Regions from separate parts of the Paenibacillus andongensis genome, predicted to be linked through region 1. Evidence: predicted binding sites of a transcription regulator. Region 1 holds the regulator's gene; each other region holds the start of a gene.
The links. Region 1 encodes Rex, which represses fermentation and respiration genes when NADH is low (regulators of the CRP and FNR family bind a similar motif). Its sites were predicted from a motif close to TTGTGAAATATTTCACAA; they were not measured.

Region 1 (8,351 bases):
CTACGGAAAGCACGAGCTCAAAGTGGACTTGTTGTGTTAAGTATTTTTGTTAATCCGCTCCAGTTCGGTCCAGGTGAAGATTTCGAGCGATACCCGCGCAATACGGAGCGGGACTTGCAATTAGCCGAAGCCGCGGGCGCTGATCTAGTGTTTATGCCATCTGTGAGCGAAATGTATCCGTCACCGACGCGCACTACGGTTAGTGTGACAGGTCTTACCTCTAGACTTTGCGGAGCATCGCGCCCTGGACACTTTGATGGGGTTGCTACTGTCGTTAGCAAGCTGTTTCATATTGTTCAGCCTGATCAAGCTTTTTTTGGTCTGAAGGATGCCCAGCAGGTTGCTGTGATTGAACAAATGGTCCAGGATCTCAATCTCGACATTGAGATTGTTCCTTGTCCAATATTGCGTGAATCAGACGGGCTGGCCATGAGCTCGCGTAACGTATATCTGTCTGAGGAAGAGCGTAAGCAAGCTTTAGTTTTGTCTCAATCTTTACAGAAAGCAAAGGCATATGTGGAATCACATGAAACAATTACACCGCAAGAGCTTGAAAGCTTGGTCAGCCAACATATCGCGACTACACCATTAGCCGTCATTGACTATGTAGAGGTATTAGCTTATCCGACATTAGAACCTTTTGAAAATAGCCATCATACCGATTCTATTATTATTGCTTTGGCCGTGAAATTCGGCAAAACGCGTTTGATCGATAATTTAATTTTACAAGTAAGGAAGTGACCTCATGTTTCGAACGATGATGAAAGCGAAAATCCACCGGGCAACTGTTACGGAAGCGAATTTGAATTATATCGGAAGTATTACGATTGATGAAGATTTGATCGATTTGGTTGGTATGCTGCCGAATGAGAAAGTGCAAATTGTGAATAACAACAATGGCGCACGTCTTGAAACTTATATTATTCCGGGGCCGCGCGGCACAGGTGTGATTTGTTTAAATGGGGCAGCTGCTAGGTTGGTTCAAACCGGTGACACGGTAATTATTATTTCTTATGCGATGATGACTGATGAAGAGGCCAAGAAGCATCAACCTACGGTTGCCATAATGGGTGAAAATAATAAAGTGGCGCAGCTTCTCAAACAAGAAGAGCATTCCACGATCCTTTAAGAGGAACACTTCCATGCATGAAATCGGCTCTGTTTACAAAGAATGAGGATAAGCTTTCGAAGCAAAGGTGGGATGCCAAATGTTTAAGCATTTATTTTCCACAATGAACGAGGTTTTGGAAGAAATCCAAAAAGAATATCCGAATAGTGGTGTGGAAAAAAAGGCGGAGCTCGACGAACAACTGCAAGTGTTGAAAACGATGAGCGATGAGTTCATCGAGGCGTGGCTGCTTTTTGAGGAGAAGTTGGGAAAGTTTTATGGGGCCGTACCGATGAGTACCCAAACCCTTCATGATGAGCTGATGGATCTAGACGTGTCTGGGAAGCAGACAGATGAATTCATGAGGGGCCAGGGATATTACAAACTTTATATGTACGATCAAGCGATCAAAGAATTCGAAGTGCTGATAAAGAGGCAGCCGGATTTCTTGCTAGCTAGGGTTTATTTAGCGATGGGGCATCTGCGCAAAGGGGAATTTGGAGAAGCATATCAACACTTCAAGTTCCTTCTGCCCTTGACCGACAATACCAAGATGAAGGCTATTTCTTACAACGCTATGGGCTGTATACAAGTGCAAAATCAGAATATGGAAAAAGCCTTCGAATATTTTCAAAAAGCGTATCACACCGATCCTTCTTGCATGGAGCCGCTGATCAATTTGGACGAATCCTAAAACGGAAGCGGCTAACTGGGTATTCCCTTTTCCTAATAAGATTTGGTATGCTAGGAGAAGTGCAGGACGAAAGGATTGAAGATACACGTCATGAAATTTGCAGTTTTGGATTTTGAAACGACAGGAAGTCAGCCTGCGGATGAAATTATTCAGGTTGGACTCGTCATTATAGATCAATTTCAAATTACTCACAGGTATACTTCTCTGGTTAAACCAGTGATAAGTATACCTTCTTCGATTACAACCCTTACAGGGATTACGGAAGATATGGTTGCGGATGCTCCCCCGCTTGACCAAGTCATGGCGGATATGTTTCCGCTATTGTTTGATTGTGTACTTGTGGCGCATCACGCGGCTTTTGATTTATCCTTTTTGCAAAAAGGATTAACGAAAACAGGATACCCGCACTTCACAGGACGTGTGCTGGATACAATGGATTTGCTGCGCATCCTATTTCCATCTATTTCGAGTCTTCAGCTCAGCATGGTAGCCAGTTTGTTTGGTATTGATCATGAAAGGCCACACCAAGCGGATAGTGATGCGGAAGTCACGGCGGCCATTTGGATTATTTGTTTGGAGCGTTTGCTGGGGTTGCCGCTTCTTACTGTTCAACGCTTGCAGCATATTTTTGAAAATGGTAACAGCGATTTGGGTTGGTTCCTTGACGAAATATGCTTATACAAAGAGTCTATTACCAGTGTTGATATGGATACGAATCGGTATTTCCGGCAATTTACACTTAATGTCACCGATTGGGGCGAAGAGGATGATACGCGTAAAGACTCTGATGCGGATGATTTAGGTGCATCTTTTACCGAGTTCCATCAAGGTTTGAAAACAGCTTTAAGAGAAAAATTCGAGATCTTCGAAGATCGTGAATCCCAAGAGCAAATGATTCGGGAAGTTGAGAAGTCGCTAAGGGCTGATCAGCATTTGATGATTGAAGCGGGGACAGGAACAGGGAAGTCGCTTGGGTATTTGATACCATCCATTTATTATGGCATCAAGTATGAGAAGAAAGTGATCGTCTCTACACACACGATTAACTTGCAAGAACAGCTCCGAGAGAGGGACATTCCACTCTTGAAGGAGATTTTCCCTATCCCATTCAAAGCTGCTGTGCTTAAAGGCAGAAGTCATTACTTATGCTTGCGCAAATTCGAAACAAAGCTAACTACACGTGATTACGAGAATGGCAAGGAAGATCCGATTACGGCAGCGCAAATGGTTGTATGGCTTAGTGAGACGGAGCATGGAGATGAAGAAGAGCTGCATTTTGGAAACAAGGGTGCGCAGTTCTGGTATTCGGTTGCAAGTGACACAGATTCTTGTTTGAATCGCATGTGTCCTTGGTACAAAAAATGCTTCTATCACCGCGCTCGGAATGATGCCAATACGGCCGATGTGATCATCACGAACCATTCCCTCCTCTTCACGGATATGAAGGCTGAGAACCGCCTTCTACCTTCTTACAAGCACCTTGTCATCGATGAGGCACATCACTTTGAAGAAGTGGCCAGTAAGCATCTTGGCATTGAGCTGCATTCTTCCGCATTTTATCATTCGCTACTATGGCTATATAAAGATAATCGCAGTGGCCAATTGCCGATGCTGCGGTTTCGATTGCAGAAATCGGATGAGCAGCCTGAACGCACCGCCGCTTGGAGTCAAACCATTGACGGGCTTTTCCCAAAAATCGTGAAAATCAAAGAGGATTGGGACCGGCTCAGCGAAGCGCTCTATGAGTTGTTATCTTCTAGAAGCGATCCTGCGCAATCGGAAAACTCACAATATGTACTCCGGATGAAGCCCGAAACGCTTCCACCTGAGTGGCGAGAGCTTCTGATTATGGAAGACAATATTTATTTGAATGCGAATGATTTACTCCGAACGCTTGATAAATTATTAAATGAAGTGAAGGACATGCAGGAAGTTTTCGGGGTCCAAGGTTTAGTCACTGACTTGAATGGTACGGTAAAGGAACTGTACAATCACCGAGATGCCCTGCACTTTTTTATGAAAATGGCCGATGAGGGTTATGTGTATTGGATGGAAGCGGGCACGTATGCCAAATCCAAATCACTGCAGCTTGTATCGGTACCTACGGATGTAAGTGGACTGCTACAGCAGCATTTCTTTGAGACCAAAGACAGTATTATCCTGACATCCGCGACTTTGTCTGTTAATAAATCATTTCAATATTCTGCGGATCAATTAGGGTTAGTCATCCCTGAGGATGAAGAATCGGGCAAGTTGAAAACCGTTCAATTGCCATCTCCATTCAATTACAGAGAGCAAGCTCTCGTCGTCATTCCTCGGGACTTTCCGACGATCAAAGGTGCCGGTGATCCTGTTTTTATCAACGCACTTATTGAGTCGCTTAGTGAAGTTGCGCGAATTACCAAAGGTCGTATGTTGATTCTGTGCACTTCGAATCGCATGCTGAAGCAAATTTATGCTGGCATGAAGGATCTCTTGAAGCCGCATGGGATTACGGTGCTCGGGCAAGGGGTAGACAGCGGCAATCGGAGTAAACTGACCCGGATGTTCCAAGATAACAAAATGTGCGTCCTACTGGGCACCAGCTCGTTCTGGGAAGGTGTCGACATTCCAGGAGATGCGTTAAGCTGTCTTGCTATTATACGATTACCGTTTCAACCGCCTAATCATCCTCTTGTTGAGGCCAAGTGTGAAAATATTAAGAAGCGCAACGAGAATCCATTTATGAAATTTTCTGTGCCTCAGGCTGTCATTCGATTTAAGCAGGGCTTTGGCCGACTGGTCAGACGTGCATCCGATAAAGGCATCGTAATCATCTATGATACTCGTGTCATTGATACGTATTATGGCAAGCACTTCCTTTATTCATTGCCTGGTCCGAAGATTGAGCATATGACGACCGAGCAAATGTTACCTAGGATTGAAGAGTGGATGGGGGAGGCGTAGCGTTGAAAACACAAAAAATATCGGAAGCAGTCGTCAGGAGACTGCCCATTTATTTACGCTTTCTGAATGAACTTGCAATGAAAAATATCTCGACGGTATCTTCGCAGGATTTGGGTCAAAAGCTTGATCTGAATCCGGCACAGATTCGCAAGGATTTGGCTTATTTCGGGGAATTCGGCAAAAAGGGAATCGGCTACGACATTGCTTACTTGATTGAGAAGATTAGACAGATTCTGAAATTAGATCGCCATATTCAAGTTGCTCTTGTTGGAGCGGGTAATCTAGGCCGCGCTTTATGCAATTATAATACTTATTTACGGAATGATATGAAAATTGTCGCTGTGTTCGATGCAATGCCAAGCAAAGCAGGAGAATCGATCAACAATCTAGTCGTTCAACCGATGCATGAGATGAAGAAAGTTTTATCTGAATTAGGCGTCCGCATCGGCATCATTACGGTCCCTGCGAATGAAGCTCAAAATGTAGCTAATCAATTCGTAGACTGCGGGATTGAAGCCATATTGAATTTTGCTCCGGTCATTATTAAAGTTCCTCCGGAAGTGCGTGTGCATCATGCGGATTTTACAACCGAGTTGCAAAGTTTAGCTTATTATTTGGATTAGAAAAAGGCACGACCCAATTCGCATGGGTCGTGCCTTTATTTTTAGAAAATGAGTCTGAACAAAACGAAGTAAATCGAGAATGCGAGAGCGATGCTGATTGGAATCGTAATAACCCAAGTAATCAACATGCGTCCAACAGTGCCCCATTGAACTTCATGGAAGCGCATGACACTGCCTGTTCCGATAATCGCAGAGGAAATAACATGCGTCGTTGATAATGGTTTACCCAAATGCGTAGAGAATTGAATAACGAGTGATGACGTTAAATCCGAGGCAAAGCCATTGATCGGCTCGATTTTAACAATCTTACCGGAAACGGTTTTAATAATTCGCCATCCACCGATGGATGTTCCAAGTCCCATGGCCAAAGCGGCAGCAATTTTCACCCAAATAGGTACTTCCAGGTCGGTTTGAACACCGGCTGCGACTAAACCAAATACGATAATACCCATTGCTTTCTGTGCATCGTTTCCACCGTGGGAGTATGAAAGTAATCCCGCGGATAAAATTTGCAAGGTACGGAATACGCGATTAAGCTTTGATCTTGATGTATTCCCAGACCATATAATGATGTACTTGATCAAGATCATGATTAGGTAACCTAGGGCGAAAGCAATAATAGGCGATAAAACCAAAATGATAATAATTTGAGTAAAACCACTCCAATTCACTGCATGGACCCCAGCGCCAGCGATAACAGCTCCAGCAAGAGAACCAAGCAGCGTATGAGAAGATGATGAAGGAATCGCCAGATACCAAGTTAATAAGTTCCAGATGATGGCCGCTAGTAAGGCCGCGATGACGATTTCAACGCCGTTTTCAATTTTGGCTGGGTTCGCAATGCTTCCTCCAACGGTTTTGGCAACCTTTGAGGAAACCATAGCTCCGACAAAGTTGAGTGTGGCGGCCATGGCGATGGCTACACGCGGACTTAAAGCACGTGTGGAAATGGATGTTGCAATCGCATTAGCTGTATCGTGAAATCCATTAATGAAATCAAAAAGTAAGGCAAGCACAACGATAACGATTAAATAAGTTAACATGATTTCCTCCTAAGAGTTTTCCATTGGGAAAACTTTCTTCGTACACATAGAACACGAAGGTGCTTTATGAATAACGAAGTACAACACTATCAAGGATATTGGCTACATCTTCACAAGCATCTGTTGTTTCTTCTAAACGCTCATAGATTTCTTTTAATTTAAAATCTTCATACGGGTCTTTACGTGTGATGAAAATTTGGCGAATCCCTTCGCGCATCAAACGGTCTCCGTCATTTTCGAGGGAATTAATAGCAACCGTATGCTCAGGAATTTGCATGTATTTTTTCTTCGCCAGAAGCTTGAACGCATCCAGCATATGTTGGCAAGAGTCTACAATGACAGCCGAAAACTCTTTCATATAAGAATCTGTATGGGATACAGCTAGATAATCGAAACGAGCAATGGTTGCTTCAATACCATCCGTAACATCATCCACTTTGGAGGCTAGAATCATAATATCTTCACGATCAATCGGTGTAATAAAGACTTTGTTCAAACCTTTAAAAATTTCGTGAGTTATGGAATCGCCTGCATGCTCTAAATCATGAATCGCTTTAACATATTCAATAGGCGGTTTATCCCCCATCATGGCTGTGCGAAATAGTTGAGCTGTTTGCAATGCGTTTTCTGCAGCACGGATGAGAAGTTGCAAGAAATCGACTTCGTTCTTTTTCGTGAATAACGTTGTCATATAATCCTCCTATATTTTGCTATATGTACTAGTTTTTGATCGAATATTTAAGATAAACAGACCAAATGACAGTAAAAACTCACGAAGTTAAAAATATCATAACAATTGTATGGAAAGCAACGAAAATTCCGTGAAATTTTACAATTTCTTAACATGGTGAAGCTTCCTTGATTTTACAAGCCCGAAGATGTAAAGTTTATAAAGCAGTGTTTGTTAATAGAATGAGCATAGAGAGGGATTTTTAGTATGAAAAAAACATTAATTATGAACGGTATTTTTATCTCAAATAATGAAGCAAAATCGTCTATCAAGGGCTGTATGGTCGTAGAGGGCAGCCTGATTACATACATCGGTGAGGAAATACCTGAACCTCGAGAAAATTATGACGAAGTGATTGACGGCACGAACAAGCTTTATATGCCTGGTCTTGTGAATACGCATGGACATGCAGCGATGTCGCTTTTACGCGGATACGGAGACGATCTCGCTCTCCAAATTTGGTTAGAAGAGAAAATGTGGCCGATGGAAGCCAAATTCACCTCTCAAGATGTGAAGTGGGGGACGCTTTTAACTATTCTGGAAATGGTTAAAGGTGGTACGACGACTTTCGTAGATATGTATGACCATATGAACGAAGTTGCTAAGGCTGTTGAAGAGTCAGGTATGCGCGGTGTTCTGACCCGAGGCATTATTGGTCTTTGTCCACCAGAAGTACAAGACGCTAAATTAAAAGAGGCTACCGAGTTTGCTAAGAACTGGCATGGCGGTGCGAATGGAAGAATCACGACGATGATGTCTCCACATGCGCCTTATACATGTCCACCGGACTATATCGAGCGGATTGTTCAAGTGGCCCATGATTTGAACCTGCCCATCCATACTCACATGTCGGAGACCCATCGTGAAGTTCAAGGAAATGTGGAACAATACGGTTTGAGACCCGTCGCACATCTAGAAAAGCATGGTGTGTTCAGCAGACCAACTCTCATCGCGCATGGTGTTCATCTCACTGATGAAGAAATCAGTATCCTTAAGCAATATGATGTACGTATTTCCCACAACCCAGGAAGCAATTTGAAGCTTGCTAGCGGTGTTGCCCGAGTTCCTGAGCTTCTTCGTGCAGGCGTGAAGGTTTCGCTTGGAACAGACGGAGCAGCTTCCAATAATAACTTGGACATGTTCGAAGAAATGAGACTTGCCGCGCTGATTCATAAAGGTGTTTCCGGCGATCCTCTTGCTGTACCTG
Region 2 (8,351 bases), 2.7 Mb from region 1:
TCTCGTGATTTCGGTCCTTATCAGCATTGCAGTGTCCGTCTTCTTTAGTATGAGGTTTAATAATCCGGTCAAAAAAATAGTGGATTCGATTCGGCATTTTAACGAAAAAAATACGCTTGCCAAACACACGAACGAATTTGACCTGATTAAAGAAAATATTGGTTTCATGTTGAAATCGAATCAGGATGCCCACATGAACTTGGAGAAAAAAACGTCACTTCTGCGTTATTACGGTTACATGAACCGGCTAAAACGTATCCATGGTGATCCCGATGAGGTCCATGCTTCCGATGAAATGAACCAGCCGTTTCGCTTTATCTTGTTTCAACTCACGTTCAAAATGCAGTTTTCTCAGGATATAAGCGAAGAAAAGGAACGCGCCACCTACTATATTAGGGAGTATGTCAATCAAGCGATGGGCAAAGAATTGAATGATGCCCATACCTTTCAGATTGAAACGGATCAAATATTGTCTATTGTGTATATCAATGATCAATCCCAGCAATGGATGGAAGTTTTAAATACGATTAAGCACGTCCTGGCAACCGATAAGGACTACTTTTTTTTCACAATAGCCGTTAGTGATTTATACGAGCACTCTTCTGAGCAGACCTCAGCCTATGAACAAGTCGTGAAATTGGTCAAACATCGCCCATTTGACGATGAGACAAGGATTTTATATGACGTGGACGTGATAGAGGAGTCTTTCTTGCTCCCAAGTACCCTCGAACAGGAAATCAACGTCAACCTGCAGGAAGGAAACGATACCCTGGTATTACAAACGCTGCGCCGTGTTCTTAAGCAAATGAAAAAGAAAGAGGTGAGCACGCCAGTTTTCTATCGGTTTGCGGAGGAAATAACCGATAAAGTCCAGCGAATACTAAACTCTCTGCATCTGGAAACAAATCAAGTGGCGGATTCGGCGAAATCGATCCGGCTCATGCATACCGCCGAGGAATTGGATCAATATTTCGAGATGATGCTGAACGAAGCGGGGCGGTTAATCCGGTTGAAAAAGGAAGAACGCGACCCGATTGTCAGCTTTATTGTGGACTATTTGCAGGATCATTACTCGGAAGATATCACATTGGATCTAATCGCTGGTAAACTGAACATTACCGGAGGTTATTTATCCACTTATTTTAAGGAAAAAACGGGAACCAATTTCGTTGACTTCGTTAATGAGTTCCGCATCAAGCAGGCCGTTAATCTGCTTCTGCAAACAGATATGAAAATTCAAGATATTGCGCTTCAAGCAGGCTATCAAACCATGAGTTCCTTTAACCGCATCTTTAAAAAGCATCAAGGCGTTACGCCAAGCGAATATCGAAGAAATAACATCCAAACGACATCCAACCCATATTTCATGATTATGGATAATAGTCGTGAATTTGGTCATTCTAATGCTATCGTCCACTGTGCGACGAATGATACTGAAGATGACGGGGTGTGAACGTAAACGCATGTTACAGGGTAAAAAAAAGCATGTCTGGATTATTCTAATCTGTATCGCCTTGTTTTGCTCATCCACAACCACCGCTTTTGCCTATGGTAAAGGGGCTAAGGGACCTGATGTCTATGCGGTGCAAGGGATGCTGAAGTCACTTGGCTACTATAGCGGACCTATAACGGGCTACTATGGTAATCAAACTTCATCGGGTGTTAAAGCGTTTCAAACCAGATATGGCCTTCCTGCGACGGGGAATGTAGATGATCAAACGCTGCAATCCATCCTGTGGGCTTACGGTAATTTGAAAATTGCCAAGAAGCAGACACCAGCGCCGGCTCCTCCGCCAGCCGCACCTAAGCCTACACCTAAACCGCAAGTCCCATCGACTACGGAATTAACAGTGGAGGAGCAGCAAATGCTTGACTTGGTCAACAAGGAGCGTGCTGCTGTGGGGCTTTCTCCACTAGCTGTTGACCCTGCGCTTACCAAAACGGCTAGACTAAAAAGCCAAGATATGGTCGACAACAATTACTTCTCCCACGATTCACCGACGTATGGTTCGCCATTCGATATGATGGAGAAATTCGGTATTACGTACAACGCGGCAGGAGAGAATATTGCTTGCAATCAAAGTGTCCAAGCGGCTCATCAGGCACTGATGAATTCTCCAGGACACAAAGCGAATATACTCAGCAAAGACTATACCCACATTGGGATCGGCATCGTAAACGGCGGTCCGTGCGGTAAAATGTTTACCCAGCAGTTTATTGGAAAATGAAAAAAAGAGCCCTTTGGGGCTCTTTTTTCATGAGTATAAGATTCAAGTTGTAGATACCGGCTTAATCGCTTCCGTCCACTCGGTGAATTTTTGTAAGGCAGCCCCTTGCTCAATCGCATGTCGGGCCAAATAAATCCCTTCTTCAATGGACCCTGCTTTCTGGGAAACCCACAGACGCACAGCACTGTTCAGTAAAACCATATTCAAGTAGGGGAGCTCGGCATCTCCGCGAAGAACGGATAATACAGTTTCTGCTTGCAGTTGAGCGGTCCATTCAACTTCCGGCACCTCGACCATTAATTCGTAAATCTCAGGATCAACAATGAATAATTCACTAGAACCCTCTTGGATAAGGAATGTCCGCGTGCGCTTGTCAACGGAAAGGTCTTCGGAGCCTTCCATACCCTGCACAACAATACCGCTAGAGACGCCCAATTCGATTAATAAATTGGTGATTTTCTCGAACACCGTACCGTGAAACACGCCGACAGCCATGAAAGGGGCTTCCGTAAAGCGCAGCAGTTTCTCTGCTGTGTTGAACACGGTCCGCAGACCGAGTTCCTTGCGCAGTTCGCGCAGCTCGCCGAGCGGTGCACACCAGCGCTCCGTTGGTGCGAACAGGAAGCCAGTTCGCGCTGCGGCTGATATGAGCGCTTCACGTGACGCGTTAAGCGCGGGTACTTCAAGTGCCGCTAGCACGTCGGACAGCGTGATGCCCCATTTGGGCGGCATGCTTGGGCTGCCGTGCAGCGTAGTGGGAAGTCCGCAGGCCGCGAGAACGAACGCGGTCGGTAAAGTCGCGATGAACGTACGTGAGCGTCCATCATAAGGTCCGGCGCAATCCATGCTGCCGGGTATTGGATAGGTCTGGATGCGCTGGCGCAAAGCATCGATGAAGGCCTTCAACTCATCGGGGGATTCCATTTTGATGCGTTCTGCAACGAGAAAAGCACCTATTTGTGCTTGTGTAGCGGCTCCGGTTAGTATGAGTTCGGCAGCTTGGGATGCCTCTTCATAGGTAAGATCTCTGGCTCCGCGTTTTCCGCGTCCTACTTCTTTTAATAATGATATCATCGTTTGCGACCTCCTTGGTTCTGATCCTGTAGTATTTGATATACCTTAACGATGGAGGTAGCGACATCTACCATACGTTTACGTTCATTCATGGCTTGTTTACGCAAAAAATCATAAGCTTCTGCTTCGGAGATACCCTTGATCTCACATAAGATTCGCTTTGCCTGATCGACCCATTTGCGCTCCTCCAATTTGGAGAGAAGCTGTTCGCGCTCTTGCTGCCATTCGGTTCGCTGGAAGTAATGATTCACACCTAGGAGCAGCGCACAGTGAATTTCCAGAGGGCTCATCGCAGAACCAATCAAACCATCAATACCCGCGTCCATTCTACATTCATTAGAAGGAAAAGTGCGGGCATCACACCACCAGAAAAGGGGGAGGCTGCGATGAGCCAGCACACGGGAACGCCATGGCTCTACTTGATCAGGGCTTACTGATAATAATACCGCATCGACCTTAGGAATCATAAATGAAATTTCTTTTACATTAGATGCTACATATATGCGAAATCCCAAATCCTTCAGCATCGCTTCTGGCAAGGATTCCTTTTCATTATTCGTAACATTCGGATCGGTAGTCGACGACGAGGAGGAGGTAGCTGAGCGAGTTGGTTTAAACTCGTCGATCAGTATAAATGATTGCAACATTTGAATACCTCCAATCATGGATAGCTTTATACCTCATGGTAACTTTATGTAAGGTTTCAGTTATGAAATGATTTATTATACGGCATTACTATAGCATATGACACTAAATTTTGTCGATATGGTAGAGGGAATCTCACATATAAAATATTTGTGTTATGTTTATTGACACGAAGGGGATGTCATACTATAATCAAATTAGAAATCGGCACAATGATGTGCCACTAACGAAGGCAATGGCGCCTATCCTCTTACAAATACGTAACCGGATAGGCTATTTATGTTCTTTTTACTGAAAATCATCAAACATGCTGTTCACGATGATGTGGCAGCAGTGGCAAAGAGGCCGATAAGCATCCCACACAGGTTGGGGGTTGTTTGTCGGCCTTTTCTGTCAAAGAGCAGTCAACACGTCTGGGTAGGAAAAAAGAAGGCGAAAAGCCTCACAAAAGGAGAGGGAAAGCATGGTTGATCGGAAAAGTTTCTTGCAAGTGGGGCACAAAGGGTCATTGTTTAGTTCATTCTTGTATTTTGACATGAGCTTCATGGTTTGGGTTCTTTTAGGGCCACTAGCGGTTATTCTCGCTAATGATTTTCATCTGAATGCGGCTGAAAAGGCGAATCTCGTTGCTTTGCCTACCTTAGGGGGAGCCGTACTTCGATTGGTGTTGGGTGTTCTAACAGATAAGATAGGCCCTAAGCTTACAGGACAAATTGGACTAACGTTAACTTTAGTACCTTTATTCTGGGGTTGGCAGTTTGCAAACACGATGGGGGATATGTACTTCGTTGCTCTGATGCTGGGTATTGCAGGAGCAAGTTTTGCGGCAGCATTACCACTTGCCAGCAGCTGGTACCCGCCGCAGTATCAAGGATTAGCGATGGGGATTGCAGGGGCAGGTAACAGTGGAACGATCTTCGCTACCTTATTTGCGAACCGAATTGCACAGCATTATGGAGATTGGCATGTTGTTTTCGGCATTGCAATGATTCCGATTGCGTTAACTTTAGTCATCTTTAGTGTACTGGCAAAGGATAGCCCGAATAAACCGGCTCCGAAAACAATAGCGGAATACGGCAAAGTATTGAAACAGAAAGATTCCTGGTTGTTCTGTATTTTATACAGTGTGACATTCGGCGGTTTCGTTGGAATGGCATCTTACTTAACCATTTTCTTTAATACGCAATATGGTTTATCGCCAGTTCGTGCTGCTGATTTTACGACCTTGTGTGTGATCGGGGGAAGCTTCTTCCGTCCCGTAGGCGGTTGGCTTGCTGATAAGATAGGCGGTATTCGAATGCTGATGGTCCTATACGGCGTTGTTGCCCTGATGATGGCCGGAATCTCCACACTCCCTGCTCTCTCCATGACAACGGTCATGCTCTTCATCGCCATGATGGCTTTTGGAATGGGGAATGGATCTGTGTTCCAACTTGTTCCGCAGCGCTTCAAGGCGGAAATCGGTGTTATGACTGGAATCGTTGGAGCAGCGGGTGGTTTAGGCGGATATTTCTTACCCAAGATTCTCGGTAACTTGAAACTAACGACAGGTTCTTTTACGCCAGGGTTCCTAATCTTAAGCGCAATTGCGATTACATGTCTCTTGTTGATCGCCATTGTGCAAGGTCAATGGAAACGTACTTGGATCGGTGAAGGCGGCAAAGTGAAGGTAGCTCCTGCCTCTATGGATAGTTTGCATGCTTAAGTAACAGGTTCAAGCCGCTGGTCGCATGATCAGCGGCATATAAGTAAAGCCTTTGCTCATGCAGCTTGAGTGTCCAGGCTGCATGGGCAAAGACGTTTACGACTTACCGTCTTTGGTAGTTCGGTTGAACTACTCAAGCTCCATATCCCAATTTTGTCATTTGGGAGCGTGAGCTCCTGAATGGCCTTTTTTCAAAAAAACGAACTTTTTCAATAGTAAATGGATGGAAGGATGATCACAATGACAGTCAAGAAAGAGAAGTTGGTCCTGGTCGGAAACGGAATGGCGGGCGTTAACGCTGTTGAACATTTACTTAAACTGACACCTGATAAATATGAGGTTACGATTTTTGGCAGTGAACCACATCCGAACTATAACCGAATCTTGTTGTCCTACGTATTAGCAGGAGATTCCAAAGTAGAGGATATCGTCATTCATCCCTATGACTGGTATGCGAATAACCACATCACCTTGCATACCAACCAAACCATAACGGACATCGATACAGCAGCTCAAACCGTAACGAGTGATAAGGGACTGACGGTATCGTATGATAAATTAATTTTGGCCACCGGGTCTAATCCCTTTATGATTCCAATGCCTGGCGCTGATAAAGAAGGGGTTATGGCGTACCGAACCATTCGTGATTGTGAAATTATGATCGAGTCCGCTAAAAAGTATAAAAAAGCGATCGTGATCGGTGGCGGTTTGCTGGGATTAGAAGCGGCGAGAGGTTTCCTTAACTTAGGTATGAAAGTTGATGTTGTTCACATTGTAGATACAATTATGGAGCGTCAGCTGGATCGAACGGCGTCCAAAATGCTGCAAGCAGCGCTTGAAGAGCAAGGCATCAACTTCTTGCTGGAGAAGCAGTCCGCAGAAATCGTAGGCGACAAGCGGGTAACCGGCTTGAAATTCAAGGATGGTACCGTTGCTGAGGCTGATCTTATCGTCATGGCTGTAGGGATCCGTCCCAATGTTGAACTTGCGAAAAAGGCTGGCGTTGAATGCAATCCAGGTATCGTTGTGAATGACTATTTGCAAACAAACGTTCCCAATGTCTATGCGGTTGGGGAATGCGCGATGCATCGCGGGATTGCTTATGGTTTGGTCGCACCGCTCTACGAGCAAGGTGCAGTGCTTGCTAAACATTTGGCAGGCGTGGAAACGGGTCCTTATGAAGGCTCTATCCTTTATACGAAGCTTAAAGTATCTGGTGTTGATGTATTCTCAGGCGGACAGTTCGGCGATGCGGAAGGCACGAAAGCTATTCGCATTCATGATGAGTTCACTGGTGTTTATAAGAAAGTTGTGATTAAAGACAATAAAATCATCGGTGCGGTTCTTTTCGGAGATACGGCGGATGGTACGCGACTTATGCAAATGATTCGGGAAGAAACAGATGTTAGCGGCATGGGGAAAACGGCGATATTGACGGATGCCTCGGGTGGAACCGGCGGAGCGTCATCAGGTGTTGCTGACATGAAAGACGATGCCATCATATGCGGTTGTAACGGCGTTACAAAAGGAACGATTTGTTCAGCGATCAAGGATCAAGGCTTAACGACAGTGGATGAAGTGAAAAATTGTACGACAGCTTCTCGTTCTTGCGGCGGTTGTAAACCACTGGTGAGTGACTTATTGGCATTTACACTAGGGGCTTCCTATGATAAGAACGCTGCAAAAGAGACGATTTGCGCTTGTACAGACCATACACGTGATGAAGTCGTTACAGCGATTCGTGAAAAAGGGTTATCCCATGTGCGTGAAGTGATGAACGTCCTTGGTTGGAAAAATGAAGAAGGCTGCTCGAAATGCCGTCCTGCACTTAATTATTACCTGGGTATGGTAAGTCCAAATACGTATAAAGACGATAGTACTTCACGTTTTGTCAATGAGCGTATGCACGCTAACATTCAGAAAGACGGAACGTACTCCGTAGTTCCACGGATCTACGGCGGTGTAACTAATCCGACGGAATTGAAGCGTATTGCAGAAGTAGCCGAGCAGTTCAATGTCCCTACTGTGAAGTTTACTGGTGGACAGCGTCTAGATTTGCTTGGTGTTAAGAAAGAAGATCTTACTGCGATGTGGGAAGCCTTGGATATGCCGTCTGGATATGCTTACGGTAAAGCCCTACGGACGGTAAAAACGTGTGTGGGAGAAACTTTCTGCCGATTCGGTACGGGTGATGCGATGGGCGTAGGTATCGAGTTGGAGAAGCGTTTTGAACGCTTGAACACGCCTGCTAAAGTGAAGCTAGCTGTATCTGGATGCCCTCGAAATTGTGCGGAATCTGGGATCAAAGATTTAGGCGTCGTTTCGGTAGATGGCGGTTGGGAGCTTTATGCCGGAGGAAATGGCGGTGTGAAGGTACGTGTGGGTGACCTCTTGACAACTGTCAAGACAGAGCAAGAGATTATCGAATACACAGAAGCTTATCTGCAGTACTATCGTGAAACGGGTAAATATGGTGAGCGCACAAGCGAGTGGGTGCACCGACTTGGTATCGAGCATATTCGTGATGTGGTGGAGAATGAGGAAGAGCGCAAACAATTGTGTGCTCGTATGGATCTAGCGCTTTCGGTGACGAAGGACCCTTGGAAACAAGCGATTGATAGCAAAAAGATTCAACGTGACCTTTATGAAGTCGTAGAGCTTAACTAGAAAAAGAGGAAAGTCGGGAGGAGCAGACTATG
Region 3 (8,351 bases), 2.6 Mb from region 1:
TAACCTTTTTAAATACACGTGCATAAAGCCGCAGCTTATCTTTCATTTCGATTATCACCTCTAGGTAAGCGACTTCTTTCACGTGAATAGGACAAAATTAGGGTTGAATCTCAAAAACATTCGTTAAGCGAGTCAGCTCGAACAGTTCTTTGACATCCCCCTGTAGACCCTTAATGACCACCTCGCCACCATTAGAATGAGCTCTCTTCTGAAGCGCAACTAGTACGCCGAGTCCAGAACTATCGATATAGTCAACATCACGTAAGTTAAAAACAAATTGCTTACATCCTCTATCCAAATAAGGAAACAGCTTCTCCCTTATGATCGTTGCTTCATCCACATAAATTTTGCCCCTAAGCGTTATATTCACCTGTCCGCCAGACACTCGAACATCTAGAAACATTGTTACCCCTCCAGGTCCCTATTTTCCAGCCTCACTTCATTGTAAAAAAAGCACCAGCTTTACTTCACATAAAGTCCGGTGCTTCTTTCCTTTTACCAAGTGACAAACCCTTTGGAACCGACACCTGGATGCATAATCATATCCATTAACGGTACCGTATAAGCAATCAGTATCAGCGCCACCGATAAGCTGATCCACACACTCCAACGATCCAAGTAGGCCGGAGTCGCTTCCGCTTGCTCCATCGCTTCGCCGATTGGATACTCTGTCACACCCTTCGGCGCCCGAAGAAGAGCGAAGACATTGTACACCATCAACAGCACGCCAATGAAAAGTACCGTACCGCCAATAGCCATGAAAACATAATACGGCATCCAGCCTGCCGCATCCGCATTTCCCTCATAGGTCGTGAATGCCGTTCTCCGCGGTGCACCGAATAGTCCAACAAGATGCATCGCACCTGACATAAAGAACATGCCTACACACCAAATGATCGCTTGAATAATCCCAAGCTTGTTCATGCGCTTCGTAAGCACACGGCCCGTGACGGCTGGAAGCAGCCAGTACGTAATCCCGAAGAACGTGAGCGCTACACTCGTCGCAACCGTCAAGTGAAAGTGCCCTGTTACCCATAACGTATTATGAACCACCGCGTTCATTTGATTACTTGCGTTGATTAATCCGCCTGCGCCAGCTGGAATAAAGATCAGCATACCGAGGAATGGCGCGAAGAATCGAACATCTTTCCATGGCATGACTTTTATCCAACCGAACAGCCCTTTGGCACCCTTGGCACGACCATTGATCTCAAAGGTAGCAAATAGCGAGAATGCGGTCATCAATGACGGAACGACCACCATGAAGGTCAAGACGACCTGCAGGTACTTCCAGAATGAGCTAATGCCCGGCTCCATCAATTGATGATGAAAGCCAACCGGAATGGAAAATAGCAAAAGCAGGACAAAGGATAATCTGGCGAGCGCGTCGCTGTAGATTTTGCCTCCGATAATTTTCGGAATAATGACATACCAGCACATGTACGCAGGCATTAACCAGAAATATACGAGCGGATGGCCGAAGTACCAGAACAGGGTACGGCTGAGCATCACATTAATCGTTTCTACCCATCCGAAGGACCATGGAATGAGCTGAATCAGCACTTCGGCAGCAACACCGATGGTCGCAATTTGCCACATAAGGAACGTGATGACCGCCATAAATGCAAACAACGGAGAAATCTTGCCTTGATGTGTCTTTTTCCAATACTTCAATTGATAGAAGATGCCCCACCCGCTAATCCAGCTTCCTACCACCAATAGGGCTAATCCGATGTAAAAGTAAGGAGAAGCTTTCATTGGCGCGTAGAACGTATACAGCACGCTCGCTTTTCCTGTCAAAACCATCACTACCCCGAGGGCTGTTCCCACCGTCATGAAAGCAAATCCAAGCCATCCCATGCGATGAACAATCGGAAGCAGCTTTCCGCCTAACGTGTAGGAAATGCCTGAGTAAAGAAAGCCTATAATGAAATAGGTCGTAAATACGATCGCCATCAACACGCCATGCGCAGTCAGCAGTTCATAATAACCGATCCCGTAAGGGAGCTTAACCGTCCCGCTCTTCACTAATGTTTGCAGCAGCCCCGCGATCCCTCCGATGAGCAGTGCAAGGAAAGCCACGATAATATGTGCTACGACCAGCCTCCCATCTTTGAGATCGAATTTATTTTCAAACCATTCCAATTGCCCTTTCTTCATGCCGACTTCCACCCTTCTGTGCTTCTTCCCATCATTTCACGATAATCGTCGTTTTCATAAATTCATGCGCTCCGCCGCAATATTCGTTGCACAAAATAAGGTACTCGCCTGGTTTCGTAAACGTATGCGTCACTTGGCTGATTTCGCCAGGAACAATCATCATATTGACGTTCGTTCCTGGAATTTCAAACCCGTGAACGACATCCTGACTCGTGACTACGAACTTGATCGTTGCACCAACAGGCACTTCCATCTTGTCTGGGGCATATCCGAATGTAAAAGCGGTCATCACCGCTTCATATTCTTTTTCTCCGGTCTTATACAACCCTGGTTTGTCAAAAGGGGCTGTCTCTGTTACTTTCGCAGGATCAATCCGATGATGATGCTCACTTGGCGGTTTAACCCCCATGGCAAATGCGGAAACACCCAAAACGCCAAGGAATACAAACAGCATGCTGATGCCGATTGCTAGCCAAATTTTCTCAAGTTTATGAATATGCATGGCTTAAAACCACCCTTTTCTAATCGTGAAATGAACTACTGTCTGTACAGAAATAATAGAAATACAGCGACCCAGGTTATAGCCAAAAAAGCTCCAAGCAGCAAGACCGAGGCAAATGTGCCTTTCAATACGGGTTCTTGATCCGCCTTGTTTGTTCTCATTTGTTCAGGCTGCTCATTGCTTAACTTTCGAATACTCATTTCAGACCCACCTCCAACTTCAAATCCAACTATCCTCATTCTAGGAGCATTCTTCCGAGGCCACTATGATTTATGTCACATTCCGTATAGGAAATGAACAACTTCTTACATCCCCGTCTTCACGGTGCTTTGAAAAGCTTTATAATCGTCCATGGTCTTGATGCTCGCAATGAATTTCAGATCGACGCCATTCTTCTGCAAATATTCATCCCCTAACTCACTCCAGAACATATGTCCCAGTAAAGCAGAAACCCGCGTTTCACCTCTAATGAGCAGTGGAAGAATCTTAGCCTTGCATTCGCGATCATAAATCCCATGTAGGGGAATTAATCTACCCGATACAAGAGGAATTACAGCCTCAATGCCTTCCCCTTCCCGCTTTCTGTTCCACAAAAGTTCGGCGGCTTTGTACGAAATAAAAGGCATATCACAACCAACAACCCAGACCGATGAATGCTTCGCTAACGACAATCCTGCATGCATGCCCCCAAGCGGTCCATGGCCAGTGTGAAAATCCGTAATAATCCGTACCGAACGATCCAGGATAGGTAGAAACGATTTGGGATCGTTGGTTACAACAATGATTTCATCACACAATATCCTCATCCGATCCACTTGGCGAACAATGAGAGGCTGTCCACCAAATGGAAGTAATGCTTTCAGTTCCCCATTCATTCGACGGTTTGCTCCACCAGCCAAAATGACGCCCGTAAGCATCACCATCACACTCCCTCTATCCCGTTTTGTAGTGAGAAAAAAACACCTACTCTTCTTCAGCGAACTGAGTCAAAGAGTAGGTTCTTCATGAATAGGTGTCCGCTTATTTATATTTCGGCTTCAAATGGAGTCTGTCGATTAGTTTATCAAACCATTTGTGCAGATAAGGAAGAATCAGATGGTCAACGCCGAACTTGCCTGCGTTAGCGCCTGCGGCGATGATAAAGAATCCAAGAAGCACTAACCATGGATTGCTGCTGACCGTTCCGGCGAACATATACATAAAATTCATTAATAGGCCGAAAAATATGGCTGTAGTCGTCAGTGCGCCAAGAATCAGACCCAAACCAACTAACAATTCCCCCCAAGGAACTATCGTATTGAAGATGCCCACATTGGGAAGGGCAAAGCTTTTTAAGAAAGCTACATAATTTGCGTAAACCATATCCGTAGTTCCCGATTCAAGGACTGGTTTCGCAATGGCGCCTTTCAGATAACCCGCTGCGTCAAATGGCTTTGCTCCGGCGATTTTATGCCACCCCGCTGTCATCCATTGCCAACCCACATACAAACGAATAATCGTCAAGATCATCGCCGCGTAACGATTTCCCCTTAACCACTTCATCATGTGAACCATCTCCTTTTTTTCTTTTCTGTCTTCATTATATTTCCTAAAAACAGTCCGGTATGTGAAATAGATCACACCTGCGTGAACCACAGGGAAACACTGGTGGACTGACATAGCAAAAGCTGCCTTGGACTAAGCCCATGGCAGCTTTTGCTTGCTGATCCTTCATTCAATAGCACCGGTATGTCTCAATGTGAAATTTAGGCGAACGTTGATTTTTGCTTTTTTGAACATGGGGTGCCACTTTGCTTTGGTTAGCTTTGAGTCTCTTATTTTACTCCGATAAACCTCACCGAACCCGACAACATCAGCTTCATTCGATTGCAAACTCGCGATGAATGTTTCTATTTCCTTCTTCAGTTTTTTTTCAATTTCTTTCTCTAATGCTGATACAGACTCGGGCTTCTCAAAGGAATAAGGAGCCGAAATCTCTTGAAGATCCCCCTGCATCGACACCGACAAATTAAATTCGGGTACTTTCGTGTCAAGAAGCTTAATTTTACTGCTGCTTTTCACAGTGGCGAATACAATTTTAACCTCTTTATCTGGATGCTTCATGTACTTCGTTAAAGGTTCGGCATCTGCTACGAGTTCGAAGCTTCCCTCTTTCTTCGTATTGAGTAGTACTTTGAGCAGAAACCCTTGCCGCGGCGAAGCTTCATGAACCATGCGGTCATCATGAAACAAAGCCAATCCTTTGATAAAGACCTCATTGCCCCTTCGTTTGAGCAACGGAATGACGGGATCTTTGCCTTCACTATAATAATCCCGAAGAAAATCTTGGAGTGTTGGGGAAGGAATCTCCTCTCTCTCCGAATTTTGTCTTAAGTTTTCATAAAGATACATGCCAATATTCGATATTTCCCGATAACGATGCGTTAAAATGTGTGATGCTTCTCCATCACTTATGCAAAGATAGATCATATCACCGAGCGTTGGGTCACGGGACAAGGTATCAGCTAGATCGATGATCCCTTTGGAGGCAAGCTTTTTGCCGTACATGACAACCCGTACTTGTCCTCCAACCAAATATTTGCTAAGCTCTCGATTCGAAGAAATGCGCGAACCTTTACTGGTATATGCCGTACTGGCTACAACCTGCGTCTTTTCTTTGGCGCTCGGATCGATTTTTTGCAAGACCGATGTTGTAAGAATGCGTTCTTTCTCAAGAGAGTCATATCCGATAATAATGCTAAGCGCCAAATTCTCTAATATGAATGGTTTGACACATCCCGAGAACAAAACGACTGTGCCGAGCAACAGAGATAGACAAAGCGGTCTTCTCACGCATTTCACTCCCCGAGAGTAATCTTATCGATTAACGGTTCTTTTTTTAATGGCATGTACGGTTTTCACCAACAGAAAAAGAAGGGGTGGATACAAAAAGATCACATAGGTCGACACGGAGTTCAAGATCGAGTTCATCTTATATATTTGTCCGTGTTTTTGGAACAGAAAGGAGCATGCGAAAAGAAGGACACAGAAGACGGCTAACGTCCGTTTTTGATTTTGTTGAAAAACCCGCTTCATTCCACGCAGGATAACCCATGTAAATAACATAAGATTGCATACTAGGATAAGCATCCAGAGCGGAATCGCAATGTATTCGAATCGTTCCAGAAACGGAAATCGGATGATTTTTAAGAAACTAAACGTAGCCCAAATCGTTTTTGGCATCTGATTTTGACTGTAATAAACGATAGAAATGACCATGACGAACAAATAAAATAGGTTGCTAAGAAGAACACCTATTTGCGCGTAACGATTCACGTTTTGTTGATCTCGAATGAACGGATACAGAAAGTAAATGACCTCGAACCCAGCAACCGTCAGCGGCATTTTACTCGCTCCTTGTAACAACTGGGTAGGCGTGGCTTCCATAATCGGAAGCAAAAAACTCCACTGGGCATGTCTTATCGCGGCATAAAAAAATAATGTGGTCACAATCCAACATCCAATACCAAACAGGCACATGCCAATAATCACGCGAATTCCGCCAGTCACACCATAAGCAATTAGCGTAATGAAAAGCAGCATGAGGAGCCATGTCGGGAAATCGGGAAAAATCCACGACTGAACAGTTTCAATATATGTGCGGGAGATCGTTAGGACGTAGAACGCGAAATACGTCATAAACAAGAGGCTGAGAATCCGCCCTACCCATTTTCCGAATAGTGCATAATGAATACCGAACAAGTCCGCAGAATCATAATGCGCAAGCGTGCGAATCATCAACCAAATGGAAAGATGTGCAGCTAAACCGGACACAATGACCGAAATCCAAGCATCATGACCCGCAAATTTAAAAATGACTCGCTGGAAACCGAGCACGCCCACCCCCAATTGGGCTTTACTGATTACAAAAACAAGTAGGAACGCTTGAAACAGTAAACCTTGCCTCGGTTTATCCGAGATCTCCATCTTGTCATCACCCGTCTACTCGTCGATGTCTTTTTTCAGCTTCGCTTGATTCTTATTGAATCTTGGCTTATTCGGTGTACGTGTAAAGGTAGAACGAGCGGAGAGAAATGGAAAAGGAAGTCGAATGACCGTATCTATCATGTCCCTCCATCGCGGAGGATAGATCGGATGCATATACGGATGTCCAAGACTCGTTTGACGTAACAAATGCATGAGTAATAAACAAATCGTGAACACAATGCCGATCCCACCCCAAATGCCTGCAGCAATAATCATCGGAAAACGAACAAATCGGATACTAATCCCCATTAAGTAGATGGGTGTGGTAAACGAAGACAGAGCCGCCAAGGCGACAATCATAATTAAGATGTTGCTCGTAAATCCGGCCTGAACCGCCGCTTGTCCGATAACAATACCTCCCACAATGCCCATCGTTTGTCCAACCTTGGTCGGTAGTCTAGCCCCGGCTTCACGCAGAAGCTCAATTGTAACTTCTAGAAATAACGATTCAAACAAAGGCGGAAAAGGCACTCTGGATCGCGACTGGGCTAGCGGAACGAGCAGACTAGGAGGAATAATCTCATAATGAAACGTTAAGGCAGCCACATACGCAGGGGTCAAAAGGATCGAGATGAAGATGGCCAAGAACCTCAATCCTCTTATGAACATGGCAATATTCCAATGCAGGTAATGATCTTCCGGTGATTTGAAAAAATCAAGGAATGTACTCGGTCCTATAATTGCAAAATTGCTGCCATTGATAAGCAGAACGACTTTGCCCTCCAATAAGCTAAAACTGACACGATCGGGTCGTTCGGTTATGATCATTTGAGGAAAAATCGACAAAGAATTATCTTCAATAAGCTGCACCAGAAGGGTGCTCCCGATGACGCCGTCTATCTCTAATTCCGAAATACGCTGACGCAGCGTATTGATGGTTTGCTCTTCTGCGATATCTTTCAAGTAAAGCAATTGCACCTGAGTTCTCGTTACTTCACCAATCTCAAAGGATTCATTGCACAGATTTTCATGAGCAACATAGCTGCGGACGATCCCCAGATTCGTTTCCAATGATTCGGTGAATCCGATCTGAGGCCCGATCACGTTCGTTTCGATTTCCGCTATGGAGGGAGATCGTTTTGGCTGCTTAGAGGTATTGACCAGTATGACGTCTGTTTGTCCGACTTTAAATACCACGGTCCAACCGCGCAGCAGCAAGATAATGACTTGCTCCATTTCACAAGTAAGATCAGTCTGGCCAATAGGGATTAATTGAGCAAGTCCCTCCATCGAGAATGGTTCTAGCCGAATTTGCTGTAGGGAGCTGAGTAGTTGATTGTTAATGAGACTTGCGTCAACTAAATCACAAAAATAAATGAGATTAAGGTCATCCTTCGCATGTTTGACGATAAGATCCGAGCAATTATGGAGCAGGCTTTTCAATGATTCTTCGAAGAGATCAACGGAACCCGGTAAATCCATACATATCACCTTTAACCATAGTATCCATTTTTTTCTCCAAGTTATGCATGGGAACCAACGCAAACAAGCTTCGCCCTCATATAAAAGGCGAAGCCATTAGGTTTATAGAGTTACTTCAGATAATTAAAGGTTGGATTCACACAAAGTATCGATAGCTATGACCACCTTCATAGGCTAATCCCCCCTCTTATTCCGTTCATATTTCTTGCAGGTATCCAACCTGTTAGCAGGGCTCCACCCT
Region 4 (8,351 bases), 1.8 Mb from region 1:
TGTTTAAGCGGGTCTTTGAACTTGTTCATTAGCAATGCTGCAGCCCCTTTCTTTTTGGAGAAATCGTTTACGTAAACGTTTTTCTAATGTTCAAAAAAAAGCTGAAACAGCTTTTTAACAGGAATCTCGCAAAATTAACGAGGTTGGTAGTCTGTATTCTGCGCTTATTGCGTCTGGCTTCTCAATCCGTTCTAACATAATCTCTGCTGCTTTCACGCCGATCTCGTAAGAAGGCTGCCGGATAACCGACAAAGGCGGACACGTAATTTGTGTCCAATCATAATCATCAAAACCAATAATAGCCAACTCGGCTGGAATTTGAATCCGACGTTCTTGTATGTATTTCATGGCGCCCATTGTCAATACGTTATTAGCAATAAACAGCGCTGTAATCTTCTGCTCGCCAAGAAGCGCCTTAACGCTCTCGTATCCGCTCTCAAAGTGAGATTCCGCCATCCTTACAATGGATGAATCAAACGGAATATCGTGATCTGCTAATGCTTTTTTGTACCCATCAAAGCGCTCATTACTCGTTGTAATCCCGAGTTCCCCGGTTAACAGCCCAATTCGGCGATGACCTTTCAGGATAAGCGTTTTCACTGCATCGTAAGCGCCTCCAATTCCGTCGGCCAACACACAATCCCCGTTATAACCCGTCGGATTGCGGTCGATGAACACAACGGGATAATTTGAGCGCACGATATCGTTTAGATAACTCACATCTTCAGCGATTGATGCAATAAATAAACCGTCAATTAACTTGGAGTCAAACAATTTAATCTGTTCTTTCTCATCTTCAATTTGTTCTGTTGTATTGTTGCTCAGCAGCAAATGATAGCCATGCTGCTTCAATGTATACTGAATACCTTGTGCTACCATCATAAAGAAGAAATTAGAAGTATCCGATGGAAGAACGGGCACGATGAGGCCGATTGTATTAGACTTCTGACTGCGCAAGCTCCTTGCTGCTGAATTTGGACGGTAATCGAGCTCTTCCATTGCTTCATAAACTTTGCGCTTAACTTCATCCGACACATAGCGAGTGTTATTAATAACATGTGACACTGATGCTATCGAAACGCCCGCATGCTCAGCTACCTGCTTAATGCCCGATCGCATAACATTCGACCCTCTTCTCTCAAGAAAACGTTTACGTAACCGTTTTCTTATATTATATGGTTGAATTCTCTGCTTTGTCAATGACTTTTTATGTATAGAAAAATCCCAAAATTCCGCTTTGGGATATTTTAGGATCTTTTTCTATTTTCTCTTTTTTCCTCATTTAACCTGATCTTTACTTAATAATGGCTCGTTTTCCATTTCATAGCCTGTTATTTTCTCTTTAACAATAGTCACTTTGCCCCCACTATTCATCAAAGTCGTTTTAACATCACCTATTTTGCAATCTCCGCAGACCCAACTGTTTTCTAACTTTCTAAACCCATTAGTCGAGCCACATTGTTCGCAAGTAATCATTTATCATCAACTCCTCGTTCAATGAAAAATGGATACTACACACTAATGAGAATGACGATAAACCAATGTATAAACGCCCGCTACAAATAGAGCCCCTCCAATTAAATTCCCCAAGTACACCGGTACCAGATTTTCCATAAAATCGATCCAGGTTGCCTGGTTTGCGAAAATAGCCGCAGGAATGACAAACATATTGGCAACGACGTGCTGAAATCCGATCGCTACAAAAGCCATTGTAGGGAACCATATTCCCATTATTTTACCTGCATCATCATCTGTCCCATAGGCTAACCAAACTGCAAGCCCAACTAACATGTTACAGCCAATACCGGATAATAGCGCTGCAGAGAATGGCTCTGCCGTTTTGGCGTGGACAATTTTTACAAGTTTAGTCAAATAAACACCATGTTCTGTTAAACCAACTTGATGCCCAAAAACATAGGCGATGAACACTGCTCCCAGGAAATTCCCAACTGTTATTACAGCCCAATTATTTACTAACTGATGAAATTTGATCTCTCCGGAAAAGAATGCAGCAGGTACTGCCATCATATTCCCAGTAAGAAGCTCGCCGCCTGCAATGATCGTTAATATCAGACCTAAAGGAAAAAAAGCAGCTCCTACTACGCTGCCTACGTCACTCCATGGGGCCGGAAATACGCTGCTAACCCTAATGTACAGTAAAAAGCCCAAGGCAATATAAGTACCTCCTAAAAAACCGAGAAAGAGCTGATTCCTGTACCCAAACTGTACCTTTTTCATTCCTGTTTCTACCGTACGTTCCCATATCTGCTCCTGTTTCATAAATCCCATGCTGACTTCCCCCTCCTTAGCCATTTCTTTCGTTTATAGAAGCTTCTAAGAATACTATGTGAATTACATCACATGAAAAGGTAGTCTAAAGAGGGCATGCCTCCGCGGTATCTGCCACTGCGAAAACTGCCCTTTAGAAATATGTTGAATGTAGAATCGTCAGTAAGGCACTACTATTTTACGACCAGTACCGGGAGCTTTGCATGTTGAACAATATTGTGGCTGACACTGCCAAGAACAAATTCACCAATACTACTAAGTCCTCTGCTGCCAACAATAATAAGATCCGCTTGAATTTCATCAGCATATTTCAGAATTTCTTTCGTAATCGACCCGCTTCTCACTTCAATATGAACATTCGAATAATCAGTAGTTTTTTCTTTTATTTTACCAATGACTTGCTCGGAGTAATCCAAATAATTGTTTTCAATGACAATAGGCGGTATGACAACCGAGGAACCAAGCACATATGTCGGAAGATTAAAAATATGAATAATATCCAGTTTCGAAAAATGATTCAACTTGGCCAACTTCAATGCAGAATCGAGCGCTTTATCGGAAGCTTCGGAACCGTCATAGGCTACTACTATTTTCGAATATAACATTTCACCTTCACCTCGTTTGTTTGATACCACCAGTATAATTCTTTCTAAGCTTAATCGATGTGAGAAAGATCACATGCTAAGCCAATAGCGAAATATACTTCTTAAGCTTTAGCATAAATATCGTTAAGCATTTGGTTCGCAACCGGGAAAAACATTTCCTCTTCGGACAGCAGATGCTCCGATAATACAGAGCAGGCCACTCTAAGCAGTGAGATCGCCTTTTTCAGCCTTATGCTGTCGGCACTTTTACATTGATCCGCAAATTCAAGAAATGAGCGGACAAAGCGTTCCGCTTGTTTATGATCCTCCCCCAGAACCCAGGTTGAGGTCCAAAAAGTAGGCTCCATCCCCTGATTCGCATACCCGGCCAGGATTGGCAAAACTTCATCTTCCTCCCAGTGCTCGTGAGCCTCCAGTTGAAGCATGAAGGTTTCCATCTGTTTTCGGATTTCTTGAAGCAAACGCTTTGACTCTTCCGAGCCAAGAATGCCGACTAGTTCGCTTGTGATTTCCTGGAAATGGACCAATTCTTTCTTTAGTGCGCTATGTTCGTCCTTTAAACGCTCAAGCATCTGTTGAAGTCTAGAAGTCTGAGCGTCATCTAACGGCATCCCAAGCTCAATAACCATACTTGATTCCTCCTTTTATTGCGTTAATCACATTGTAACTCTTTATTTCAGCTTTCACTGTGAGGAGAATCACTGCGGCAAATTGAAGCTAGGACTATATTAGAAGAAAAGGTATTTTTCGCAATGGAGGTAATCGTCGTGGGTAGAGAAAACAATGCTGCTACGAATACGTTTATGTTAAACGCTAAGTTTCTGCTCATTTTATTTGTGGTCATCGCTAATTGTATCGAGCCGCTGATTCAACAAAGTCCAGCTTTCCACTCCTTATATCTGGGTATTTACACCTTTCATATCCCCATGTTTGTCATGGTAACCGGATATTTCTCTAAAAATTTCCGTCTGGACATCTCAGGAATCAAAAGTCTTCAAATGATTTTTTACCATTATCTGATCTTCCAAAGCCTCTATTCTCTGCTCGATTTGCTAGCCTTCCATGCGCCGGGTGTCCGTTATTCTTTTTTCATTCCTTATTCGTTATTGTGGTTTTTATTGAGTCATTTTTGTTGGCGATTGCTCCTTATACTGTTTACAAAAATGCAGCATCCCCTTGTGATCTCTGTTGTTCTTGGAATACTTGTCGGTTATGCACCTTTTACCGGGACGATGCTCAGCTTTTCCAGGACACTAGTCTTCTTCCCTTTTTTCTTGGCCGGATACTATTTTCACCTCGATATGATCCCTAAACAGATCGTTCATATGAACAGATGGTTAAGCGCAATTGGCCTACTTGGTGTTCTGATCATTCTGAACGCGATTCCGCTTGATCCCAAATGGTTATATAGCAGTTTTACTTTTAAGGAGTTGGGTTCCTTTCATTGGTATGCAGGAGGATATCGCTTGGGCGTGTACGTGTTGGAAATTATCGCTTCCTTTTGCTTCTTGAGCTTCGTTCCTCGCAGCCAATCTATCCTTACAGAATGGGGCAAATATACCGTATATGTGTTTTTACTGCACGCTCTTATTACGAAAACAGCCATTTCGATGGGCGTTTTCTCGTATGTACGCACTCCTGTACAAATGACTCTCGTCTTGCTGCTTGCCGTCGCGATTACCTGGCTCCTATTGCAAGAATCGGTACGCCGGTTCAGTCGACCTCTTATCGAACCCAATCTATCTTTTTGGGAACGATGGATAGCTGGAAAACACAGCATATAGCAATTTCTAGCTCGGGTTCGATAGTTGCTGGCATTCACGGAACGCGAAATACTTGCATCCAAGACATTGACCTGCAAAAAGTACATCCTATTTTAAAGGATTTGTCGTTTTCACGGTGCTCACCTGTAAAACCTGCATCTCATTTGCTCGAAAAGCACCAACAGCGAATAAACCGTTCGATTTAGATGTATCTTTTGCAGGTCATCTCCTCTAATTCTACCTATTGTATGCTTTATCATGTATAGAATGCAGGTTGTTCATCTGCTGACAGGTAGTTACTAGCGAAAACTATGGCTTCTTCCTTTTTGCTTCACGGCTAAATTCTTATAGTTTAAATAACAAAATAAAACCACCCAGCAAGTTAATGCTAAAGTGGCTTTGTTTGACTTGCTATATTACCCATCTCAATGAGATTCCTCGCTCTGGCAACTTCCTGATCAGTTGGTGTAGGACATTGTTCAAGCGGGTATTCTTTCCCCATTTGCTGCCACTTATAGACGCCCATTCTGTGATAGGGCAGCAGCTCCAATTTACTAACATTAGGCAATGAACCGATGAACTTACCGAGCTCGCGTAAATCCTTGTAGTCATCCGTCCACCCAGGTACAAGCACATGTCGGATCCAGACAGGCTTATCGATCTCATTCAAATGTTCGGCAAAGCGAATGATACGATCATTAGGCTGTGCTGTAAGTTCGATGTGCTTATCAGGATTGATCTGCTTCAGATCGAGCAGTACTAAATCCGTCACATCCAAAAGATCCTGTGCATGACTCGGCTCACAAAATCCGTTCGTATCCAGTACGGTATGCAGGCCCCAGCGTCTTTTGCACTCAGCAAATAAACGGGCCAGGAAGGGAGCCTGAAGTGTTGGCTCCCCGCCTGTTACAGTAATTCCGCCGCCTGAACGGCGATAGTATTCGAGGTAAGGTTCAATCTCATTTAGAATCTCCTCTACATCCATCTGCTTGCCCGTATTCATTTCCCATGAATCCGGATTATGGCAATACTTACACTGCAGCGCACAGCCCTGCATGAACAGAACAAAGCGGATGCCAGGACCATCAACGGTGCCAAAGGAGTCGAAGGAATGTATGCGTCCTTTCATCGGTCTGTCCCCCTCTCTATTTACATCGTGCCGTGAAAAGTACGATGTATCACATCAAGCTGTTGTTCCTTAGTCAGCTTGATGAAGTTCACGGCATAGCCGGAAACACGAATCGTCAATTGTGGATATTGCTCCGGATGCTCCATGGCATCCAGCAGCTTTGCACGGTCAAAAACATTAATATTCAGATGATGACCGTAATTGGCCATATAGCCATCGAGCATGGAAACAAGATTCGAGATGCGTGACTCCTCTTCCCTGCCAAGTGCCTTCGGTACGATGGAGAACGTGTTGGAAATACCGTCGAGGCAATGCTCGTAGGGAATCTTGGCAACAGAAGCCAATGAGGCCAATGCACCTTTCCGGTCACGTCCATGCATAGGATTGGCGCCTGGTGCGAAGGGCTCTCCGGCTTTGCGCCCATCTGGGGTGCTTCCTGTCTTTTTCCCATAGACGACATTAGAGGTAATGGTCAGAACGGACATCGTGGGCACTGCCCCGCGATACGTCTTATGCTTCCTGATCTTATTCATAAACGTTTCCGTCAATTGAACGGCAATGGCATCTACACGATCATCATTATTGCCATACTGCGGGTACTCGCCTTCAATTTCAAAGTCGACCGCAATGCCATTTTCATTGCGGATCGGGCGTACCTTCGCATATTTTATCGCACTCAGTGAATCAGCAACTACGGACAATCCGGCGATACCTGTTGCCATCGTGCGTATAATTTCACGGTCGTGCAACGCCATCTCAATCCGCTCATAGCAGTATTTGTCATGCATATAGTGAATAACGTTAAGTGTGTTCACATACAGCTTCGCAAGCCACTCCATGATCGTATCGAATTTCCCCACTACTTCTTCATAGTTCAAAATATTAGAAGTCAAGGGAGCTAACCGGGGCCCCACTTGTATCCCTAGCTTCTCATCCACACCGCCGTTAATGGCATAGAGCAGAGCCTTGGCCAGATTGGCGCGTGCGCCGAAAAATTGCATCTGCTTGCCGATGCGCATCGCGGAAACACAGCAAGCAATACCGTAATCATCCCCATAATATGGCCGCATCAGGTCATCATTCTCATATTGAATCGAACTGGTCTCGGCCGATACTTTTGCACAGTAAGCTTTGAAGCCATCGGGCAGCTTGGTCGACCACAGCACGGTCAGGTTCGGTTCAGGTGCAGGCCCTAGATTGTATAAGGTATGCAGAAAGCGGAAGGAATTTTTCGTCACTCGCGCTCTGCCGTCCAGTCCCATGCCGCCAATTGATTCTGTTACCCAAGTAGGGTCTCCACTGAAAAGCTCGTTATAGTCGGGGGTACGTAAAAATTTGACGATGCGAAGCTTCATAACAAAATGGTCAACAAGCTCCTGCGCCTCTACTTCCGTCAATGTTCCATCCGTTAGATCTCTTTCGAAATAGATATCAAGAAAGCTCGATACGCGCCCAAGGCTCATCGCCGCTCCGTTCTGCTCCTTGATGGCTGCCAAATAAGCGAAGTATAACCATTGTACGGCTTCCTTGGCATTCGTCGCCGGCTTCGCAATATCAAAGCCATACGTTTTGGCCATCTGTTTTAATTCGCCCAGACTGCGGATCTGCTCGGAAAGCTCCTCTCGCAGCCGGATGACATCTTCGGTGATCGCATCCACTTCCATTTGCAGGAGGTCTTTCTTCTTTTCTTCGATCAACCGATCCACACCATACAGAGCGACACGTCGGGAATCACCAATAATGCGGCCACGACCATAAGCATCAGGAAGCCCTGTAATGATTGCAGCCTTACGCGCTGTTTTCATTTCCGAGGTGTAGGCATCGAACACACCTTGGTTATGTGTTTTACGAATATCTGTAAACACTTGGATCATTTCTTCCGGCAGCTTAAAGCCATAGGCCTCGCAGGCGTCGATGACCATGCGAATGCCGCCGAAAGGCTGCACAGAACGCTTGAGCGGAGCATCGGTTTGCAAACCGACAATTTTCTCTTTGCTCTGTGCGATATAGCCTGGTGCGTGAGAAGTAATCGTGGACACTGTCTGGACATCGATATCCAAGACGCCTCCATTCTCCCGTTCTTGGCGGGTCAGCGTGCTAACTGCCTGCCACAGCTGATCTGTAGCTTCTGTAGGACCTGCCAAGAAGGAATGATCTCCTTCGTAAACCGTTATATTTTGATCGATAAAATCTTTCACATCAATGGTCGTTTGCCATTTGCCTTTCACAAACCCACTCCAACAACGGCCTGCCTTTAAGTCCTCTTCTCGTATTGCCATGGTGGTACCTCCTTAGGTTTGCACGATTAAAACTTTCCGTAAAAAGCATTCCGATAAACGTCAGCGAGCTCTGTCACTAGAGGCATCCGAGGATTCGCTGTTGTACATTGATCTTCAAACGCCCGATCCGCCAAGTAATCTACACGCGTCTCGAATTGTTCCGCATTGAATCCCAAATCCTGAAATTTCTCAGGAATACCGAGGATTTTATTCAGCTTACGGATGGCCTCGATGAGACTGTTTACTCCTTCTTCCGTTGTCTTCGCTGGAAGCCCAAGCATACGCG

Region 2: a site for Rex is predicted at 4,378-4,395, ahead of NYR53_RS08505 (nitrate/nitrite transporter). Genes of this name have one in related genera too.
Region 3: a site for Rex is predicted at 4,267-4,284, ahead of NYR53_RS31785 (DoxX family membrane protein). Genes of this name have one in related genera too.
Region 4: a site for Rex is predicted at 2,346-2,363, ahead of NYR53_RS11855 (formate/nitrite transporter family protein). Genes of this name have one in related genera too.

What each region holds. Positions count from the first base shown of each region.
Region 1 is NZ_CP104467.1:4,535,601-4,543,951, reverse strand. It holds gene panC (pantoate--beta-alanine ligase) at 1-741, shown strand, start outside; gene panD (aspartate 1-decarboxylase) at 746-1,129, shown strand; gene NYR53_RS20615 (tetratricopeptide repeat protein) at 1,233-1,802, shown strand; gene dinG (ATP-dependent DNA helicase DinG) at 1,893-4,748, shown strand; gene NYR53_RS20605 (redox-sensing transcriptional repressor Rex) at 4,751-5,371, shown strand; gene NYR53_RS20600 (inorganic phosphate transporter) at 5,413-6,414, opposite strand; gene NYR53_RS20595 (DUF47 domain-containing protein) at 6,479-7,105, opposite strand; gene NYR53_RS20590 (amidohydrolase) at 7,352-8,351, shown strand, end outside.
Region 2 is NZ_CP104467.1:1,826,623-1,834,973, forward strand. It holds gene NYR53_RS08485 (helix-turn-helix domain-containing protein) at 1-1,453, shown strand, start outside; gene NYR53_RS08490 (CAP domain-containing protein) at 1,464-2,228, shown strand; gene NYR53_RS08495 (anthranilate phosphoribosyltransferase) at 2,271-3,302, opposite strand; gene NYR53_RS08500 (ANTAR domain-containing response regulator) at 3,299-3,949, opposite strand; gene NYR53_RS08505 (nitrate/nitrite transporter) at 4,411-5,652, shown strand; gene nirB (nitrite reductase large subunit NirB) at 5,893-8,319, shown strand; gene nirD (nitrite reductase small subunit NirD) at 8,349-8,351, shown strand, end outside.
Region 3 is NZ_CP104467.1:7,119,463-7,127,813, forward strand. It holds gene NYR53_RS31755 (sensor domain-containing protein) at 1-46, opposite strand, end outside; gene NYR53_RS31760 (STAS domain-containing protein) at 98-403, opposite strand; gene NYR53_RS31765 (cbb3-type cytochrome c oxidase subunit I) at 496-2,160, opposite strand; gene NYR53_RS31770 (cytochrome c oxidase subunit II) at 2,192-2,662, opposite strand; gene NYR53_RS31775 (cytochrome c oxidase subunit 2A) at 2,698-2,862, opposite strand; gene mobA (molybdenum cofactor guanylyltransferase) at 2,968-3,585, opposite strand; gene NYR53_RS31785 (DoxX family membrane protein) at 3,683-4,207, opposite strand; gene NYR53_RS31790 (Ger(x)C family spore germination protein) at 4,373-5,494, opposite strand; gene NYR53_RS31795 (GerAB/ArcD/ProY family transporter) at 5,519-6,628, opposite strand; gene NYR53_RS31800 (spore germination protein) at 6,644-8,110, opposite strand; gene NYR53_RS31805 (sensor histidine kinase) at 8,278-8,351, opposite strand, start outside.
Region 4 is NZ_CP104467.1:2,688,035-2,696,385, reverse strand. It holds gene NYR53_RS11870 (ABC transporter permease) at 1-29, opposite strand, end outside; gene NYR53_RS11865 (LacI family DNA-binding transcriptional regulator) at 115-1,119, opposite strand; gene NYR53_RS11860 (hypothetical protein) at 1,279-1,476, opposite strand; gene NYR53_RS11855 (formate/nitrite transporter family protein) at 1,519-2,289, opposite strand; gene NYR53_RS11850 (universal stress protein) at 2,463-2,894, opposite strand; gene NYR53_RS11845 (hemerythrin domain-containing protein) at 2,996-3,523, opposite strand; gene NYR53_RS11840 (acyltransferase family protein) at 3,662-4,678, shown strand; gene pflA (pyruvate formate-lyase-activating protein) at 5,046-5,786, opposite strand; gene pflB (formate C-acetyltransferase) at 5,807-8,065, opposite strand; gene adhE (bifunctional acetaldehyde-CoA/alcohol dehydrogenase) at 8,092-8,351, opposite strand, start outside.